DNA from 2 places in the Weizmannia sp. FSL W8-0676 genome. Region 1 is predicted to be linked to the other one. Evidence: a T-box and tRNA genes for the amino acid it is inferred to sense, from the RefSeq annotation. Region 1 holds a T-box; the other holds one or more tRNA genes.
What was found. The T-box of region 1 lies ahead of ileS (isoleucine--tRNA ligase). A T-box ahead of a tRNA ligase gene usually reads a tRNA of that ligase, here a tRNA-Ile.
Positions count from the first base shown of each region.

Region 1 (3,582 bases):
CGGAATCGAACCAGACGTCCATAATATCCGTTTCTTTTTTAAATACGCCGTTCGGGCTGCCCGGGTGCGTAAAGCCTTCCGGAAGCAGGTCTTTCGCTTCCCGTTCAAACCAGACGTTTGATCCGTGTTTGCGGAACAGGTCGGACACATGCCGGATGGTTTCTTCCGTGATGATCGCTTCGCCGTTTTCCGCGTAAAAAACAGGGATCGGCACGCCCCATGCACGCTGGCGGGAGATGCACCAGTCGCCGCGGTCGCGGATCATGTTATGCATCCGGAGTTCGCCCCAAACAGGCGTCCATTTGACATCTTCAACAGCTTTCAGAATGTCATCGCGGAACATGTCAATCGATGCGAACCATTGCGATGTTGCCCGGAAAATTACCGGTTTTTTCGTCCGCCAGTCATGCGGGTACGAGTGCGTTAAAAACTTCAGTTTCAAAAGCGCACCTGCCTGATCCAGTGCTTCGCAGATCGGTTTGTTGGCTTTGTCGTAAAACAGCCCTTCAAAACCGGGCGCGTCTTTTGTCATCATGCCTTTGTCATCTACCGCGCAAAGCACATCAAGCCCGTATTTTTTGCCGATGAGAAAGTCATCTTCCCCGTGTCCGGGCGAGGTGTGGACGCAGCCGGTCCCGCTGTCGGTTGTAACGTGGTCGCCGAGCATGACGAGCGAATCGCGGCCGTACAGCGGATGTTTTGCGACAATGTACTCCAGCTTTTTCCCCGGAACTGTTTGAACGACTTCCGCGTTTTCCCATTCCAAAACGCTGCTTACTTCTTCAAGCAGGGCTTCGGCAACCAGATATTTGTTGCCGCCCGTTTTTACGACCACATAGTTGATCTCCGGATTGACGGCAATGCCGAGGTTTGACGGAATGGTCCAAGGGGTCGTCGTCCAGATGACGATTTTTGTGTCCGTGTCAAGCACGCCTTTTCCGTCTTTTACGTCGAACGCAACATAAATCGATGGCGATTTGATGTCTTTGTACTCAATTTCTGCATCTGCAAGCGCGGATTCGCTGGAAGGGGACCAGTATACCGGCTTCAGGCCTTTGTAAATATAGCCTTTTTTCGCCATTTCCCCGAATACTTTGATTTGCTCGGCTTCATATGCGGGCCGGAGCGTTAAATACGGATTTTCCCAGTCGCCGCGCACGCCGAGCCGTTTAAACGCTGTCCGCTGGCGATCGATTTGCTCATGGGCATATTTTTCGCACAGTTTCCTGAATTCGGCAACCGACATTGATTTCCGGTCTACGCCTTTTTTTGTCAGTTCCTGCTCAATAGGCAGCCCGTGCGTATCCCAGCCCGGTACATAAGGGGCATGGTAACCCGTCATCGATTTAAACCGGTTGATGATGTCTTTCAATGTTTTATTCAGGGCGTGGCCCATATGGAGATCGCCGTTTGCATACGGAGGCCCGTCGTGGAGCACAAACAGCGGCCTTCCTTCCGTGCGTTTCATCACCTTTTGATAAATATCCATTTCTTCCCATTTTGCCTGGATTTTCGGTTCTTTTTTCGGCAAATTTCCACGCATCGGAAAATCCGTTTTCGGCATTAAAAGTGTATCTTTGTAATCCATGCTGATCCTCCTGCCTTTTGCATATTGTATTTTGAATTTTTCGTTATGTTCAGCCTTGCCAAAAATCCAATAAAAAAACCTTCCCATCCCCAAAATAGGGACGAGAAGGTTCCCGCGGTACCACCCTAGTAGGCATCCAATATGCCCGCTCGACATCCGTAACGTGGAAGGTCCCGCTTAACTCTACTGGCCTTTTCGGCGTTCAAGGCAAGAACTCAAGGGGGATGTTCAGGCTGCGCGCTTTGCCGGGCTCGCACTGTCCCCGGCTCGCTTGGAAAGCTTTCACAACCCTACTGCCCTGTCATCGTTTTTTCGTATACAGTATTGAATGTATTCCATTATAGTTGACCCTTTTCGGATTCGTCAAGTCTGATTTGCTTCTTCTTCTTCCAGCTCAAAGTCCGTGGCATCGACTTCAAATTCCATCAGCTTTTCCCAGTCATCGTTATCAATCAGGTCAAGCTGCGCCTCAATCAGCATTTTAAAGCGCGTCCGGAAGACTTTCGACTGTTTTTTCAGCTCTTCGATTTCGAGCGCAATTTTTCTTGCCTTCGAAAGGGCTTCATTGACAATCCGGTCGGCATTTTTTTCCGCCTCGCGAATGATCAGTTTCGCTTCTTTCTGGGCATTGCCCTTTACTTCTTCCGCCGCTTCCTGGGCAACAACAATCGATTTATTTAAAGTTTCCTCAATGGAAGTAAAATGGCTCAGCCGTTCGTTTAATGACGCCACCTTATCTTCCAGGTTTTTCTTTTCGCGGATCAGCATTTCATAATCTTTTATCAGCTGGTCAAGAAATTCATTTACTTCATCTTCATCATAGCCGCGAAACCCTTTGCTGAACTCCTTATTATGTATATCTAAAGGCGTTAAAGGCATGTGGCCACCTCCTGTTCAATTTGCCTTTCGATTGCAAGATTCCCCTTCTTTTTTATATTATAATGGAATTCGACGATTTTTTGGGAAAATCCTGCTAATCAATCAAATTATTTTAAAATCCCTGCCACCATTCGCCATTTTTCTTTCTTCGTTTTGCCTTCCACCCGGATGAGCCGGCTTCTCCCGTATCCCCTGGTTGAAAAAGTATCGCCTTCCCCGCACTGGAATGACGGGTCTTCCACTGTTTTCCAGTTCACTTTCACAAGCCCGTGCTCAATCAGCATCCGCGTTTTCTGCCTTGAAATGTTATAAACGGCGGACAAAATCACGTCAAGGCGGAGCGAACTGACGGTGGCCTGTTTTTCAAGCCAGTGTTGTTGCTGCCGGATGGCCTGATCCAACTGCATTTTCGTAAGGGTGACCGGCGTTTTTCCGATCTGCCGGAATTCCATTTGAATAAAGTCCGCAAGTTCGGCCGCAGCGAAAAACTGAATGCGCCCTTCCCCGATTAAAATATCCCCGAATTTTTCGCGTTTCAGGCCGAGCGCCATCAGCGAACCAAGCACATGTTTATGTTCAAAGGAAACAAATTTGGCAGGGTAATGTACTTCGAATAAGGCAAGATGGAAGTCGTCCTCATCCGGAGAAAAATAGTCAGGAAAAAGCAGTATTCTTTTCCGCTCGCTCTCTTTGTATCCGCCAAAAGCCCGGACGGAGACCGCGCCGTGATTTCCGGTCACCGTGTTGACAATCTGCTGCATCCGCGGATCCAAAAAATCCGTCAGTTCAGGGGCATACGCATCTTCCACGTATTGTTTCCAGGCCAGCACCTGGTCAATAAATTCCTTTTCATCCGGCCGGAAATGCTGGTAAATCGAATCCATTTGTCTTTGCTCCTTTTAAAAAAAGGAACTGCACAGTCCCTTTTTCTGAAAATGGCTTTTTTACATGAACCAAGAAAAAATTTGCGCAATGCCGGCTCTTGCCAAATCCAGGACAAAAAAAGCGACGATCGGAGAAATATCAATCATGCCGATCGGCGGAATGATTCTGCGGAAAGGGTCAAGATAAGGTTCCGAAACGCGCGCAAACAAACGCCCGATGTCGGTGTCCCT
Region 1 is NZ_CP151954.1:1,128,984-1,132,565, reverse strand. Features, by position in the region: gene ileS (isoleucine--tRNA ligase) at 1-1,588, opposite strand, end outside; T-box leader at 1,682-1,902, opposite strand; gene NST20_RS05445 (DivIVA domain-containing protein) at 1,952-2,467, opposite strand; gene NST20_RS05440 (RNA-binding protein) at 2,575-3,351, opposite strand; gene NST20_RS05435 (YggT family protein) at 3,412-3,582, opposite strand, start outside.

Region 2 (3,582 bases), 1.0 Mb from region 1:
CTCACTAGAGGCTTTTCTTGGCAGTGTGGAATCAGGAACTTCGGTACTTTAATTTCCCTCGCCATCACAGCTCCGCCTTGGCGCGAAGGATTTGCCTCCGCACCGGCCTAACTGCTTGGACGCGATCAACCAGTGTCGCGCTTGCCCTATCCTCCTGCGTCCCCCCATCGTTCAAACGGTGAAGAGGCGGTACAGGAATATCAACCTGTTGTCCATCGCCTACGCCTTTCGGCCTCGGCTTAGGCCCCGACTAACCCTGAGCGGACGAGCCTTCCTCAGGAAACCTTAGGCATTCGGTGGAAGGGATTCTCACCCTTCTTTCGCTACTCATACCGGCATTCTCACTTCTAAGCGCTCCACCGGTCCTTCCGGTCCGGCTTCAACGCCCTTAGAACGCTCTCCTACCACGGACACCAAACGGTGTCCATCCGCAGCTTCGGTGATACGTTTAGCCCCGGTACATTTTCGGCGCAGCGTCACTCGACCAGTGAGCTATTACGCACTCTTTGAATGATGGCTGCTTCTAAGCCAACATCCTGGTTGTCTAAGCAACGCCACATCCTTTTCCACTTAACGTATACTTTGGGACCTTAGCTGGCGGTCTGGGCTGTTTCCCTTTCGACCATGGATCTTATCACTCACAGTCTGACTCCCAAGCATAAGTTTTTGGCATTCGGAGTTTGTCTGAATTCGGTAACCCGATGAGGGCCCCTCGTCCAAACAGTGCTCTACCTCCAAAACTCTCCGCTTGAGGCTAGCCCTAAAGCTATTTCGGAGAGAACCAGCTATCTCCAAGTTCGATTGGAATTTCTCCGCTACCCACACCTCATCCCCGCACTTTTCAACGTGCGTGGGTTCGGGCCTCCAGCAAGTGTTACCTTGCCTTCACCCTGGACATGGGTAGATCACCTGGTTTCGGGTCTGCGGCCTCATACTCTTTCGCCCTGTTCAGACTCGCTTTCGCTGCGGCTCCGCTTCTTCAGCTTAACCTTGCATGAGACCGTAACTCGCCGGTTCATTCTACAAAAGGCACGCCATCACCCGTTAACGGGCTCTGACTACTTGTAGGCACACGGTTTCAGGATCTCTTTCACTCCCCTCCCGGGGTGCTTTTCACCTTTCCCTCACGGTACTGGTTCACTATCGGTCACTAGGGAGTATTTAGCCTTGGGAGATGGTCCTCCCGGATTCCGGCGGGATTCCTCGTGTCCCGCCGTACTCAGGATCCACTCGGGAGAGAACGAAGTTTCAGTTACAGGGCTTTTACCTTCTCCGGCAGGCCTTTCCAGGCCGCTTCACTTACCCCGTTCTTTTGTAACTCCCATATGAGTGTCCTACAACCCCGGAAGGCAAGCCTTCCGGTTTGGGCTGTTTCCTGTTCGCTCGCCGCTACTTGGGAAATCGCAATTGCTTTCTCTTCCTCCGGGTACTGAGATGTTTCAGTTCCCCGGGTGTGCCCTTCCTGCCCTATGGATTCAGGCAGGAATCCTGTCCGATTAAAGACAGGGGGTTTCCCCATTCGGAAATCTCCGGATCAAAGCTTACGTACAGCTCCCCGGAGCATATCGGTGTTTGTACCGTCCTTCATCGGCTCCTAGTGCCAAGGCATCCGCCGTGCGCCCTTTCTAACTTAACCATAAAAGGTTTAAATCCAAAAATAAGCGATTCTCGGTTTACTTGGTTTATTTCTCCTATCCGGTTTTCAAAGAACACATTTATAAAGGTGGAGCCTAGCGGGATCGAACCGCTGACCTCCTGCGTGCAAAGCAGGCGCTCTCCCAGCTGAGCTAAGGCCCCGATCATTAAGGAATGGTGGGCCTGAATGGACTTGAACCATCGACCTCACGCTTATCAGGCGTGCGCTCTAACCAGCTGAGCTACAGGCCCTTAATGAAAGGAAATATAAGGAAGGATTGAACCTTCAAAACTGAACAAAACGGAAACGTCAAACTTAATGTTGGAAAACGAAGTTTTCCTTAATTTCCTTAGAAAGGAGGTGATCCAGCCGCACCTTCCGATACGGCTACCTTGTTACGACTTCACCCCAATCATCTGTCCCACCTTCGGCGGCTGGCTCCGTAAAGGTTACCTCACCGACTTCGGGTGTTACAAACTCTCGTGGTGTGACGGGCGGTGTGTACAAGGCCCGGGAACGTATTCACCGCGGCATGCTGATCCGCGATTACTAGCGATTCCGGCTTCATGCAGGCGGGTTGCAGCCTGCAATCCGAACTGGGAATGGTTTTCTGGGATTGGCTTAACCTCGCGGTCTCGCAGCCCTTTGTACCATCCATTGTAGCACGTGTGTAGCCCAGGTCATAAGGGGCATGATGATTTGACGTCATCCCCACCTTCCTCCGGTTTGTCACCGGCAGTCACCTTAGAGTGCCCAACTCAATGCTGGCAACTAAGGTCAAGGGTTGCGCTCGTTGCGGGACTTAACCCAACATCTCACGACACGAGCTGACGACAACCATGCACCACCTGTCACTCTGTCCCCCGAAGGGGAAGGCCCTGTCTCCAGGGAGGTCAGAGGATGTCAAGACCTGGTAAGGTTCTTCGCGTTGCTTCGAATTAAACCACATGCTCCACCGCTTGTGCGGGCCCCCGTCAATTCCTTTGAGTTTCAGCCTTGCGGCCGTACTCCCCAGGCGGAGTGCTTAATGCGTTAGCTGCAGCACTAAAGGGCGGAAACCCTCTAACACTTAGCACTCATCGTTTACGGCGTGGACTACCAGGGTATCTAATCCTGTTTGCTCCCCACGCTTTCGCGCCTCAGCGTCAGTTACAGACCAGAGAGCCGCCTTCGCCACTGGTGTTCCTCCACATCTCTACGCATTTCACCGCTACACGTGGAATTCCACTCTCCTCTTCTGCACTCAAGCCTCCCAGTTTCCAATGACCGCTTGCGGTTGAGCCGCAAGATTTCACATCAGACTTAAGAAGCCGCCTGCGCGCGCTTTACGCCCAATAATTCCGGACAACGCTTGCCACCTACGTATTACCGCGGCTGCTGGCACGTAGTTAGCCGTGGCTTTCTGGCCGGGTACCGTCAAGGCGCCGCCCTGTTCGAACGGCACTTGTTCTTCCCCGGCAACAGAGTTTTACGACCCGAAGGCCTTCTTCACTCACGCGGCGTTGCTCCGTCAGACTTTCGTCCATTGCGGAAGATTCCCTACTGCTGCCTCCCGTAGGAGTTTGGGCCGTGTCTCAGTCCCAATGTGGCCGATCACCCTCTCAGGTCGGCTACGCATCGTTGCCTTGGTGGGCCATTACCCCGCCAACTAGCTAATGCGCCGCGGGCCCATCTGTAAGTGGCAGCCGAAGCCGCCTTTCCTTTTTCCTCCATGCGGAGGAAAAAACTATCCGGTATTAGCCCCGGTTTCCCGGCGTTATCCCGATCTTACAGGCAGGTTGCCCACGTGTTACTCACCCGTCCGCCGCTAACCTTTTAAAAGCAAGCTTTTAAAAGGTCCGCACGACTTGCATGTATTAGGCACGCCGCCAGCGTTCGTCCTGAGCCAGGATCAAACTCTCAGTAAAGATGTTTGATAAAAGCTCAAAAAGAATTTGACGTTTCGT
Region 2 is NZ_CP151954.1:94,363-97,944, reverse strand. Features, by position in the region: rRNA gene NST20_RS00490 (23S ribosomal RNA) at 1-1,636, opposite strand, end outside; tRNA gene NST20_RS00485 (tRNA-Ala) at 1,725-1,797, opposite strand; tRNA gene NST20_RS00480 (tRNA-Ile) at 1,811-1,887, opposite strand; rRNA gene NST20_RS00475 (16S ribosomal RNA) at 1,990-3,543, opposite strand.
Region 2: it has a tRNA-Ile gene. The T-box ahead of ileS (isoleucine--tRNA ligase) is inferred to sense a tRNA for this amino acid. The anticodon was not compared.